Regions from separate parts of the Aeromonas sp. MTB genome, predicted to be linked through region 3. Evidence: predicted binding sites of a transcription regulator. Region 3 holds the regulator's gene; each other region holds the start of a gene.
The links. Region 3 encodes MetJ, which represses methionine synthesis genes. Its sites were predicted from a motif close to AGANNTCTAGANNTCT; they were not measured.
Positions count from the first base shown of each region.

Region 1: a site for MetJ is predicted at 1,527-1,542, ahead of metN (methionine ABC transporter ATP-binding protein MetN). Genes of this name have one in related genera too.
Region 2: a site for MetJ is predicted at 1,950-1,965, ahead of metA (homoserine O-succinyltransferase MetA). Genes of this name have one in related genera too.

Region 1 is NZ_CP147026.1:3,776,450-3,780,682, reverse strand. Features, by position in the region: gene WBR25_RS17235 (methionine ABC transporter permease) at 1-368, opposite strand, end outside; gene metN (methionine ABC transporter ATP-binding protein MetN) at 349-1,392, opposite strand; gene WBR25_RS17225 (hypothetical protein) at 1,898-2,353, shown strand; gene ppgK (polyphosphate--glucose phosphotransferase) at 2,458-3,198, opposite strand; gene queG (tRNA epoxyqueuosine(34) reductase QueG) at 3,310-4,233, opposite strand, start outside.
Region 2 is NZ_CP147026.1:512,940-517,172, reverse strand. Features, by position in the region: gene WBR25_RS02445 (Lrp/AsnC family transcriptional regulator) at 1-313, opposite strand, end outside; gene WBR25_RS02440 (cyclin-dependent kinase inhibitor 3 family protein) at 457-975, shown strand; gene metA (homoserine O-succinyltransferase MetA) at 976-1,923, opposite strand; gene WBR25_RS02430 (cyclic di-GMP phosphodiesterase) at 2,068-3,306, shown strand; gene WBR25_RS02425 (competence/damage-inducible protein A) at 3,360-4,233, shown strand, end outside.
Region 3 is NZ_CP147026.1:4,048,156-4,052,388, forward strand. Features, by position in the region: gene WBR25_RS18495 (aromatic amino acid transport family protein) at 1-435, shown strand, start outside; gene WBR25_RS18500 (tRNA-binding protein) at 506-844, opposite strand; gene WBR25_RS18505 (AraC family transcriptional regulator) at 929-1,651, opposite strand; gene metJ (met regulon transcriptional regulator MetJ) at 1,693-2,016, opposite strand; gene metB (cystathionine gamma-synthase) at 2,222-3,394, shown strand; gene WBR25_RS18520 (bifunctional aspartate kinase/homoserine dehydrogenase II) at 3,394-4,233, shown strand, end outside.

The sequences.
Region 1 (4,233 bases), 270 kb from region 3:
GCCGCTTCCAGCAGGCCGTCCGGCACTTCCATCAGGGCCCCTTCCACCAGACGGGCGATGAAGGGGATGCAACCGACAGTCAGCGGCACGATGGCAGCGATGGTGCCGATACTGGTGCCGACAATCAGCCGTGTTAGCGGAATGATGGCGACCAGCAGGATGATAAAGGGCACCGAGCGACCCACGTTGACCACCATACCCAGAGTACGGTTGAGCAAGGGGTTTGCCAGGATCTGGCCCGCCTTGGTCACATGCAGCGCCACGCCGAGTGGCAGGCCGAGCAGGCAGCCGAACAGGGCGGAGGCAAACACCATGATCAGGGTGTCGCCCAGGGCCGTGATGAGCAGATTAATCATGGCTTCGGACATAACCCATTACCTCCAGCTGAATGTGGTTGTCGATAAGGAACTGCTGAGTCGCCTCGCACTGGGCCTCATCCCCGAACAGCTCGGCCAGCAGGAAACCGAATTTGACGCCACCGGCGTACTCGATGTCTGCGCTCAGAATGCTGATGTCGATATTGAAACGGCGGCTCGCCTCGGAGATCAGCGGCGTATCGACCGTGCTGCCGGTAAAGCCAAGCTTCACCAGCGGGTAGCTGCCCGGCACCCGCTCACTGCTCATCCGATCCTGATACTCCTGCGGTACCTCCAGATGGATGGTGGAGTGGATGAAGTCACGGGCCAGCTGGGTCTTGGCGTTGCTGAAGAACCAGGCCACTTCGCCCTGTTCGATCAGACGGCCGTCGCTGATGATGGCCACTTCGTCACAGATCCCCTTCACCACGTCCATCTCGTGGGTGATGAGCAGGATGGTGAGCCCCAGCTTGACGTTGATCTCCTTGAGCAGGGTCAGGATCGAGCGGGTGGTCTGCGGGTCGAGGGCCGAGGTGGCCTCGTCACAGAGCAGTACCTTGGGGGCCGGTGCCAGTGCGCGGGCAATGGCGACGCGCTGTTTCTGACCGCCGGAAAGCTCGGACGGATAGGCGTGGGCACGGGCTTCCAGCCCGACCAGCGCCAGCAGCTCGGCAACCCGTTGCTGGATCTTCTCTTTGCTCCAGCCTGCCAGCTCCAGCGGAAAGGCGATGTTGGCAAACACGGTGCGGGAGGCAAGCAGGTTGAAGTGCTGGAAAATCATCCCGATCTGGCGGCGAGCCTGGGTCAGATCCCGTTCGCTCAGGGCGACCAGATCCTGGCCATCAACGATGACTTGACCCTCTGTCGGGCGCTCCAGCAGGTTGACACAACGAATGAGGGTACTCTTGCCGGCACCGGAGGCACCGATCACCCCGAAAATTTTGCCTTGGGGTACATGCAGACTCACATCACGCAGGGCGTGCACGGCGTCACTGCCTGTACCGTAGACTTTGTTGAGACCGATCAACTTAATCATGGATTCTTCCGTGCTAACAGCCTTAAAGCACAGGGCGCTACAGGCGGGGAAATTGGGCAGAGGTTCCACTGGGTTACTCTGTCATCATGGAGGATGATGCTAAGATGTCTGGATGGCCATGTCAACGCATGTTTTTACGTCTAGACGTCTAAAAAAGTGATAAGGATTTCTGTCAGGCGGATAACGATCAGGATGGTATTGTTGCTCTTCCAGATCCTGTTTCGTCCCTACGGGATATGACCGAATTAAAGATGGTTTATATCGGGTATATGATGGTTTTATTAGTGTGCCAGCCCGTTTCTGTTCACATCTGCTGTCGAGCTTAATGCTCCTCCATCGTTACACAAATTGCTGCACAAAGCGTTCCCTATTCTCGACCGGATCACCTGACCGTCACTTTGTCGGCGTCAACCTTGATGCAGCGCAAGGGGGGCTCGGATAGGGATTGGGTCGGTGGCGCCGTTTTTTTATACTGATGTTGTCGACAAACATGGAGGGCAGTGCGATGAGATTCCAACAGATCAAAGAGTTGCTGCACTATCTTGAGCAGGTTCATCACCAGCTCGGACTCTGTTACGGGCGTTTGACCAGTCAGGTGGACAGCGAACGCAGCCGGATGTTGCTGGTCTATCTGCAAGGGCGTGAGGATGCGGCCAGTGCCCATCTGCACGAATATACCGCTCAGCTGGGAGATGCGGTCAGGGAGACTTGGCTGAACCAGAGTTTCAGCGAGGATATGCTGCCTGCCATTACCCGCTTCGAGCTGCCGGCATCAGTCCAGACTCAGGATATCGTCACTCAGGTATGCCGCTGGGAAGAGCAGCTGGTGGGCGAGCTGAGTCATCTGGCCCGGGAGTGCCCGACACCAGCCACCACCGCTTTGCTCGAGAATCTGGCCGGGCTGGAGCAGACCCGCCTGACCCGACTGGTGCACGGAGTGCACCGACTCGACGACATGTAACGGGTGATAAGCACCAAACACGCAAGATGACCGCAAAACAAAAGGGCCCGGCAGCAGTGCCGGGCCCTTTCAATTGGTATCTGCTGACTTGCAGTGAGCGTCGGTCAGCCCTGCTGCTCGGCCGCGTAGAGGGCGGCCCCGATAATGCCCGCCTGATTGAGGCTGGCCGCCGGAATAAGCGGTGCCCGGGTCTCGATGCGATCGACAAACTTATCCAGCTTGGCTGCGCTGCCGCCCCCCAGAATGAAGAGGTCGGGGGAGAAGAGAAACTCAAGGCGCGCCAGATACTTGTTGAAGCGCTTGCCCCAGCGGTTCCAGGAGAGATCCTCCCGTTTGCGCGCCGCATCGGAGCAGTAGTGCTCGGCGACCATTCCTTCCAGCATCAGATGGCCCAGCTCGGTGTTGGGCAGCAGATGGCCGTTGACGAAGATGGCGGTGCCGATGCCGGTGCCGACCGTGATGAGGATGATGACCCCCTTGCGATCCTTGCCAGCGCCAAAGCGCATCTCGGCCAGACCGGCGGCATCGGCATCATTCAGCACATAGCAGGGCTTGCCGGTGACATCGGCAAACAGATGCTCGGCATCGGTTTCGATCCAGCTTTTGTCGATATTGGCGGCACTCTTGGCAACCCCGTTGTGAATAGTGGCAGGAAAACCGCAGCCCACCGGTCCTTTCCAGTCGAAGTGTTCGACCAGCGCCTTGAGGGTATGGGCGATGGCGGCCGGGGTGGCCGGTTGCGGTGTGGCAATGCGATGGCGCTCGCCAATCAATTCGCCGGTTTTGGTATCGACCAGACAGCCCTTGATCCCTGAGCCTCCAATATCCACTCCCAACATATGCATCTGTGTTGTCCTTGTTGTGTGCCGACCAGTTTGCAGTGACCACGCTGTTATGGGCACTGCAGGTCGGCAGAGCATGAAAAAAGTGCTGCAATCCGGCAAGGGGCAGATCACTTATGCGTGATCCGACAGACCTTTTTCGATGCAGCGGATCAGCAAACGGGTCTTCTTGTTCTCTTCATCCTGACGCCGGGCAAGGGTGGTCAGCGCCCATTCGATATGGTCGGCCACCATGGGCTCGGCGGTGGTCAGCCCCAGTTGCAGGGCCGCGATCACCTCGGGGGTCGCCGGGCCATTGCCAAGGGCGACTGCCAGATTGCGGCGCCAGCGTTGATAGCCGATGCGGCGGATCGGGCTCCCTTCGGTTTGTTTGAGGAAATCGCTCTCGCTCCAGCACCACAGCGCCAGCAGGGGCGGGCGGTGCAGGCTGGGGCGGGGGCTAAAATCGGGTTCCGGGCTGGCATCTGCGTAGCGATTCCAGGGGCAGATAAGCTGGCAGTCGTCGCAGCCGTAGATGCGGTTGCCCATCAAGGGCCTGAACTCTTCCGGAATAGGGCCGTCATTCTCGATGGTGAGATAGGAGATGCAGCGGCGGCCATCTACCACATAGGGGGCGACAATGGCGCCGGTCGGGCAGATGTTGATGCAGGCGACACACTTGCCGCACTGCTCCTTCTCCACTGGCTGGTCGAGCGGCAGCGGCAGGTTGAGCAACAGCTCACCGAGAAAGAAGAAGGAGCCGGCCGATTCGTTGAGCAGCAGTGAGTGTTTGCCAACCCAGCCTAGGCCCGCCTTGGCTGCCAGTGGCCGCTCGAGGATGGGGGCGGAGTCGACGAAGGGGCGCCACTCACCCAAGGTCTCTTCAGTGCCTTGAAACAGCTCGGCGCAGCGCGCTTCAATGCGATCACCCAGCTGTTTGAGCCGGTTGCGCAGCACCTTGTGGTAGTCACGGCCGAGGGCATAGCGGCTGATATAGCCGAGGGTCGGATCGCGCAGGGTGGCAGCAAAGCCCGCCTCGAACGGCAGGTAGTTCATCCG
Region 2 (4,233 bases), 1.1 Mb from region 3:
CCTTGCCCCCCATGTGGAACAGGCTGATCACTTCGGGCAGCGCCAGAATGGCATCGCGGAAAGCATCGATGATCTGACGGCTGTGGCGGGCCAACTGCAGGGAGACCATGGCCTGAATGTGGCCACCGAGGGCCTGATAATCCACTTCGCAGTGCGCCCCCTTGAGCACGCCATCCTGCTGCAGCTTGCGCACCCGCTCCAGACAGGTGGAGGGGGCAACGCCCACCAGCGCGGCCAGATCCTTGTTGGTCATGCCCGCATCCCGAAACAGATGGGCCAGGATATCCAAATCCAGTTGATCCAGGTTTCTCATCTTAACTCCTTGAACCGCTCAATTTTTTAGACTCTGCCCGTAAACCGGGGCAAACACAACGGCCATTGACATCCCCCCTGCCCCGCCTATCCTTGGCGCCATTCACCGGTCGCAGCCCTGCGGCCACCACGCGAGGATCCGCCATGCACCCGTATCACCCCTTCTGGAGCCTTGAGGTTCCCCGTGTCGATGGTCAGCTGCTGCTGACCCCCTGCCCCGGCACCCAGCAGGTGCCGCTGACCCTAGCGCTCGATCAACTGCGGTTGGCCGGTGCCCACGGGGTGGTGACCCTGATGACGAGCGCCGAGTTGATCCGACTCGAACTGGCGCAGCTCGGCCAGCAGGTCGAGCACGAAGGGATGCGCTGGTTCCATCTGCCCATCGAGGATGATCTGGCCCCCGATGCCGACTTCGAGGCTACCTGGCAACAGGCGCTGCCACAGCTGCGCGAGCTGCTGGGGGATGGCAAACATCTGGTCATCCACTGCAAAGGGGGCAGCGGTCGTACCGGTCTGGTCGCCGCCGCGCTGCTGATGACCCTCGGCCAGCCACAGCAAGAGGCGATGGCCGCCATCAAGGCCCACAGACCCAAGGCGTTTACCCTGGCCTGCCACCGCCAATGGCTCGACCAGCTGGCCGAGCGGCTGGCGCAGGGCGACTGACTACTTGCCTCCCTGGTCGTAGGTAAAGACCTTGCCGATATCCTCCACCCGATAGCTGGTGAGCTGATAGACGTAGTAGTTGAGCCAGTTGGCAAACAGCAGATGACCATGGCTGCGCCAGCTGGCGCGCGGGGTCTGGCCCGGATCATTATTCGGGTAGTAGTTGACCGGAATGGCCGGGGCGAGCCCTGCCGCCAGATCCCGCTGATACTCCCCGTCCAGCGTCAGGGCATCGTACTCCGGGTGGCCGGTGACAAACACCTGACGACAATCCTTGGTGGCCGCCAGATAGACTCCCGCCTCTTCTGACTCGGCAAAAATCTGCAAGTCGGTCTGGGCACGGATCAGATCGCCATCAAACGCCGCGTAGCGGGAGTGGGGGGCGACGAACTCGTCATCGAAACCGCGCAGCAGCGGCTCGTGCTCATCGAGACGATGGTGGCGATAAACCCCGGAGAGCTTCTCGCCGTGGGTCTGCTTCTCCATGCCATACAAGGCTTTCAGCGCCGCCTGCACCGCCCAGCAGAGGAACAGGGTGGAGGTGACATGCTGATGGGACCACTCGATGATCTCGACGATGCGCGGCCAGTAGACCACCTCCTCGAACTCCACCAGCCCGAGCGGCGCCCCGGTAATGATCATGCCGTCGTAGTTATTGCCACGCACCTGCTCGAAGTCGTGATAGAAGTTCTCCAGATGGGCCTGCGGCGTGTTCTTTGACTCCCTGTCATCGATGCGCAGCAGATCCACATCCACCTGCAGCGGCGAGTTGGAGAGCATCCGCATCAGCTGGATCTCGGTCTCAATCTTCTTTGGCATCAGGTTGAGGATGAGCACCCGAAGCGGGCGGATGTTCTGGGTGACGGCCCGGGATTCCGTCATCACGAAGATGTTCTCCTGCCCCAGCACTTCGGCGGCGGGTAACTGATCCGGAATCTTGATCGGCATGCTTACTCCCTGTACTGCATCAGTAAATATGTCTGGACATCCAGAAGCCTATAATAAAGCTCCTGCCCTGTCATCAGATACCTTTTGTATTCACCCCCGCCTTTGACTAGCATACGGCTCAGTGTGTCTCCTGCTTCCAAGATAATGACCGGTATCAAGATTTCCGTAGATCGACTGCAAGTCGGCAACTATGTATCCCTGCCACTGGGGTGGCGCGAACACCCGTTCCTGTTTTCCAGCTTCAAGATCAAAAGTGAAGAAGAGATCGAGCTGATCCGCCGTCTCGGCCTGAAACTGGTCACCATCATTCCCGACAAGAGCGACGTTCCGCCCAAGCCCCTCAATCAGGTACAGCCTCAGCAACAAGAGAGCGCAGACGCCGCCCAGCGCCAGGCCCAGATGCAGCAGGAGAAAGATCGCCGCATCGAACAGTTGCAACTCTATCGCCGCAACCTGCAGCAGTGCGAGAAACAGTTCCAGCAGTCGCTGGCGCAGGTGCGCAGTGTGATGAGCAAGATCCAGTCCCGCCCCCTCAATGCCATCGGCGAGGCGCAGGAGCTGGTCAACGCCATGACAGAACAGCTGCTCTCGGTGGACGAGATGGTGCTCCATCTGGTCTCCGACAGCGAGGATGGCAACAACCTCTACTTCCACTCCCTCAACGTCAGCGTGCTCAGCATGCTGCTGGCCAAGGAGTGCAACATGTCGGCCGACGAGATCCGTCAGGTCGGCATGGGGGCGCTGTTCCACGATATCGGCAAGCTGAAGATCCCGAGCCAGATCCTGCGCAAGACCGAGCCGCTGACCAAGCCGGAGCAGAACCTGATGGCCCAGCACCCGCGCTACGGACTGGATCTGCTCAATCTGGCCAAAGATTTCCCGGCCGAGGCAAAGGGGATCGTGCTCCATCACCATGAATATCTCGATGGCAGCGGGCCGGAAGGGCTCAAGGGTGGCCAGCTCGATCCGCTGACCCAGATGGTGTCGCTGATCAACGAGTACGATAACCTCTGCCACATGCAGGCCAAGGTGCCCTACTCGGCCCTGAGCGGCCTCTACAAGCAGCGCAAGGCGCAGTTCAATCCGGAGTACCTCAGCATGCTGATCCGGTTGATGGGGATCTACCCCCCCGGCAGCGTGGTGCAACTCTCCAATGGTCAGGTGGGGCTGGTGATGTCGGTCAACGCTTCCCGCCTGCTCTACCCCTCGGTGCTGGTCTACGATCCGCGCATTCCCCGTCAGGAAGCCGCCATCATCGACCTGCAGCAAGCCGAACTGTCGATCGCCAAGGTGATCCACCCCAAACGGCTGCCGCCCGCCGTGTTCGAGTACCTCAATCCGCGTACCCGGATCAGCTACTACTTCGAGCACAACAAAGCCTGATTGTGTTGGCCCGAGGCCAACCGCTGCCACCCGTTTAATCCAAGGAGCCTGCCATGCGTATCGAGATCATCAGTACCGGAGACGAAATTGTGACGGGTCTGGTGGTGGATACCAACGCGGCCTGGCTCAGCGCTCTGCTGCTGGAGCAGGGCTGGCAGGTGCGCCGTCGCCTGACGGTAGGGGACAACCTCGCCGACCTGAAAACGGTGCTGCAAGAGAGTGCCAGCCGCGCCGAGGTGGTGCTGGTGTGTGGCGGGCTCGGGCCCACTGCCGACGACCTCACCGCTCAGGCCGCCGCCGAGGCCTTTGACCAACCGCTCACCCTCTTCCCCGACTGGCTCGCTACCATCGAAGCGCGCTACGCCAGCCGTGGCCGCCCCATGGCACAAAGCAATGCCAAACAGGCCTGGTTGCCACAGGGGAGCGAGATCCTCGACAACCCGGTCGGCACCGCCTGCGGCTTTGTGGTGCGAAGTGGCCAGAGTCAGCTCTTCTTCACCCCGGGCGTGCCGTTCGAGTTCAAACAGATGGTGCGCGAGCAAATTCTGCCGCGCCTCAAACAGCTGGCCGGGGCACAGATCGATACCGAGCTGCGTCGCTTTTACACCTTCGGCGTCTCGGAGTCGGCGCTCAGCGATATGCTGGATGCCGAACCCTGGCCAGCTGGTATTGAGCTGGGTTACCGCTCCTCCATGCCCCTTATCGAGCTGAAGCTGATCGGCCACGGCGCCAGTGCCGCTGACATGGAGAGTGCCGAGCGCCGACTGCTGGATACGATCCGTCCCTGGCTGGTTGGCAGCGGAGATATGGAACCGGCGCAGCAGATCCTGGCGCTGCTGCAAGACAAACCGCTAACTCTGCTGGAGGGAGAGAGTGGCGGCGCCCTGCTGGCGCTTTGTCACGGCCATCCCCGGCTGGAGGCCAACT
Region 3 (4,233 bases):
GCCAAGGCCCAGAACGTCTCTGTGCTCTCCTATCTCGCCAACATCACCGATAACCCGGTGATCGTAACTCTGGGACCGCTCATCGCCTTTATCGCCATCAGCTCCTCCTTCCTTGGCCACTTCCTCGGTGCCCGTGAAAGCCTGAAAAGCCTGATCGCCAAGCCTACCGGCCTGCCGCTGGCCAAGGCGGACAAAGTCGGTATCGCCCTGATGTTCTTCTCTATCTGGGGGGCCGCCGTCATCAACCCGGGCATTCTGGGGCTGATGGAGACCCTCTCCGGCCCGGTCATCGCCATGATCCTGTTCATCATGCCGGTGATTGCAATCTACAAGGTGGAGGCGCTGGCCCGCTTCCGTCACGGCTGGACCAACGGCTTTATCCTGCTGACCGGTTCGCTGGCGGTATCGGCGCTGATCTTCAGCCTGTTGAAGTAACGACTCGCAGCAGATAACAAAAAGAGAGGCGACCTTGGGTCGCCTCTCTTCTCTCTGTTCGGGTGTGAACTCAGCCCAGCCTGGCGCCGTTCTCCACCTCCCGCTCGGGGATAGCCATCACTACGGCGCCATCCGGCCGATAGAAACCGGTCAGTAGAAACTCCGACTGAAACGGCCCTATCTGTTTGGTCGGGAAGTTGACTACGGCGATGATCTGGCGGCCCACCAGCTGCTCTGGCTGGTAGAGTGCGGTGATCTGGGCGCTGCTCTTGCGAATCCCCAGTTCAGGGCCAAAATCCGCCCACACCTTGTAGGCCGGTTTACGTGCTTCGGGAAACGGCTCGACCCGCACCAGGGTGCCCACCCTCAGCTCCACCACCTCGAAATCCTGCCAGCTAATCGTCTCCATTTCGGCTCCTGTTTATCGTGCACCTTGCATGACCCGCAGCATGGCCCAAAGAGAGCATCCCGTCTTCGGCGATCAGCCGTTTCGTTATGGCAGGTGGCCGTTTTGCTGGCGCCAGAGGGACGGAGTGAGCCCGCTCTCGGCCAGGAAGCGCTCGCTGAACGCCCCCTGATTCTGGTAGCCGCAGCGGCTGGCAATCTCGCCAACAGGCAGTTGCGTACCGGCAAGCAGGGTACGCGCCAGCGCCATGCGTCGACTGCGAATGTAGTGGGAGACGCTCATCCCCAGCTGCTGGCGAAAGGCGAGCTTGAACTGGCTCTGGCCAAGACAGGCGATGACGGCGAGTTGCTGATTGGTCAGCGGGGCAGCGAGGTTGGCCTCGATATGGCGTTGCACCTTGAGGATGCGGGCGGCAAGGCGTGGAATGGCTGCGCTCTGCATCCCCTGCCCTTCCGCCAGCAGGGAGAGCCACACCTGCTCCATGCCCGCCACCTGCCGCCCCTCGGCCACCATGCGGTGCAGAAACGCGAGGTAGTGGCGCTGAGGCTCATCCAGCTCGATAAAGGGGCGGACTGCCAGATCCCCGGGCAGCCAGTCGCTCTCCTGCACCAGAAACGAAAGCGCGGGATCGGCGGCGTAGTCGTGCCGCTCGCCGGGAGCGATGACGCAAGCAGAACCGGGGACAAGCCTGTGCCCCCGGCCCTGCACCTCGATCTCGAGGGGGCCGTCGAGGGGGATCACCAGTTGGGCAAAGTCGTGGCTATGACTGCAGACATGGTGGTGATAGTGGCGCAGGCTGAAGCGGGACATGGCTGATAGCAATGACGCGGCCAGGGCCGCGTCATTGGGGGTTATTCCTTGTCGAAATCTTCGATCTCTTTGCCCAGCGCCTCCATGATGGCGCGCGCTTCGGCCGGGACACTGTCCGGTTGATCCTTGCGCAAGTCTTCGTCGCAAGGGAGCGGCTGGCCGGTGAAAGCGTGCAGGAAGGCTTCACAGAGCAGCTCGCTGTTGGTCGCATGACGCAGGTTGTTCACCTGACGGCGGGTGCGCTCATCGGTCAACACTTTCAACACCTTGAGCGGGATCGAGACGGTAATCTTCTTGACCTGTTCGCTCTTCTTACCGTGTTCCGCGTAGGGGCTGACGTAGTCGCCGTTCCACTCTGTTCCCATGACTCACCTGTTCTCATTTAGCCGTGAGCGCGGATTTTAACCCTTAAGGAAATTAATGGCAATCCAACAGCAAAGCCATTTAGACGTCTAGAAGTGTTGACGGCTTTTTTAAGCTGGCGTAGTGTGGTTGTCCATGAGCCCGCAATGGCGGGATGGCGCGTGGCAGCAAGATGCCGGCGTGTAAAGAGACATCAAGGAGAGTGATATGACCCACAAGGCCACCCTGGCGGTTCGCACCGGGATTGAGACAGACACACAGCACGGTGCCGTGGTGCCCCCCATCTACCTCTCCAGCAACTACACCTTTGCCGACTTTGGCGAGCCCCGTCAATACGATTATGCCCGCTCCGGCAATCCGACCCGCACCAATCTGGCGGACGCGCTGGCGGCGCTGGAAGGGGGCGCTGGCGCCGTGGTCACCGGCACCGGCATGGGGGCCGTCCATCTGGTCACCACTGCCCTGCTCAAGGCGGGGGATCTGCTGCTCGCCCCCCACGACTGTTACGGCGGCACCTGGCGCCTGTTCGAGTATCTGGCGGCCAAGGGCCACTACCGGGTGCAGTTTGTCGATCAGGGGGATGAGGCCGCTCTGGCCGCCGCGCTGGCGCAGAAGCCTGCGCTGGTATGGGTCGAGACCCCCTCCAACCCGCTGCTGCGGGTGGTGGATATCCGCGCCATTGCCAGCGCCGCCCACGAGGTGGGTGCACAGGTGGTGGTGGACAACACCTTCCTCTCCCCCCTGCTGCAACAGCCGCTTGCACTTGGTGCCGACGTGGTGGTGCACTCCACCACCAAGTACATCAACGGTCACTCGGACGTGGTGGGCGGAGTGGCGATTGCCAAAGAGGCCACACTGGCCGAGTCGCTGGTGTGGTGGGCCAACTGTCTGGGGCTCACCTCCGGGGCGTTCGACTCCTACCTCACCCTGCGCGGCCTGCGCACTCTGGCCCCCAGATTGCGCACCCATCAGGAGAACACCGATCGCATCCTCGCCTTCCTGCAACAGCAGCCACTGGTGAAACGCATCTATCACCCCAGCCTGCCGAGCCATCCGGGCCACGATATTGCGCGCCGTCAACAGTCCGGCTTCGGCGCCATGCTAAGTTTTGAACTCGATTGCAGCGAGACAGGCATTCGCGCCTTCCTCGCGGCCCTCACCCTCTTCTCGGTGGCCGAGTCCCTCGGCGGGGTAGAGAGTCTGGTGGCCCATCCGGCCAGCATGACCCACAGGGCCATGACCCCGGCGGCGCAGCAGGCAGCAGGCATCAGCGCCCAACTGCTGCGGTTGTCGGTCGGTATTGAACACGGTGAAGACCTGGTGGCCGATCTGGCTCAGGCTTTTGAACAGGCGCAGCAGGCAGAACAGGTAGCGAAGTAATGGAACAGCAGCAACAAGGAGAGATCGCGGTGGCAGCAGAAGCAGGATTGAAGCGACGTCACGTCCACAAATTTGGTGGCAGCAGTCTGGCGGATCCGGTCTGTTATCGCCGGGTCGCCAGTATCGTTGAACAACAGGTGGGCGGGGATGAACTGATCGTGGTCTCCGCCGCCGGCAAGACCACCAACCGGCTGATCCAGCTGGTGGAGCTGGCCGAAGCGGGGGACGAAGCCGCCGGTGAAGCCATCTCTGCCCTGCAGGCCTATCAGCAGAGCCTAATCGACGGCTTGCTGGAGGGTGAACTGCAGCTCGATCTGAGCAAGCAGCTGGCCGACGACATGCAACTGATCGCCAAAACGCTTGAAGGGCAGTTTGATCGCTTCGCCCGCAACGGCCTGCTCGCTTTTGGCGAAGTGTGGTCGGCGCGCCTGCTGGCGGCCCTGCTCACCAGCCGCAGCGACAAGGCTATCTGGCTCGATGCCCGCAGTTTCCTGCGCGCCGAGGATGGCGCTCTGGTCAAGGTGGATACCGCCCTCTCCAGCGAGCTGCTCAAGGCGCGGCTGGCCGAACATGCCGGTCGCATCGTGGTAACCGGCTTTATCGCCGCCGACATGGAGGGGCGATCCCTGCTGCTCGGTCGCAACGGATCCGACTACAGCGCCAGCTTGTTGGCGCTGCTGGCGGACGGCGAATCCACCACCATCTGGAGCGATGTGGCCGGGGTCTATAGCGCCGACCCGCGCCGGGTGAAAGAAGCGCGTCTGCTGGAACGCCTGAGCCTCGCGGAAGCGAACGAGCTGGCCCGCCTTGGTTCTTCGGTATTGCACTCGCGCACCCTG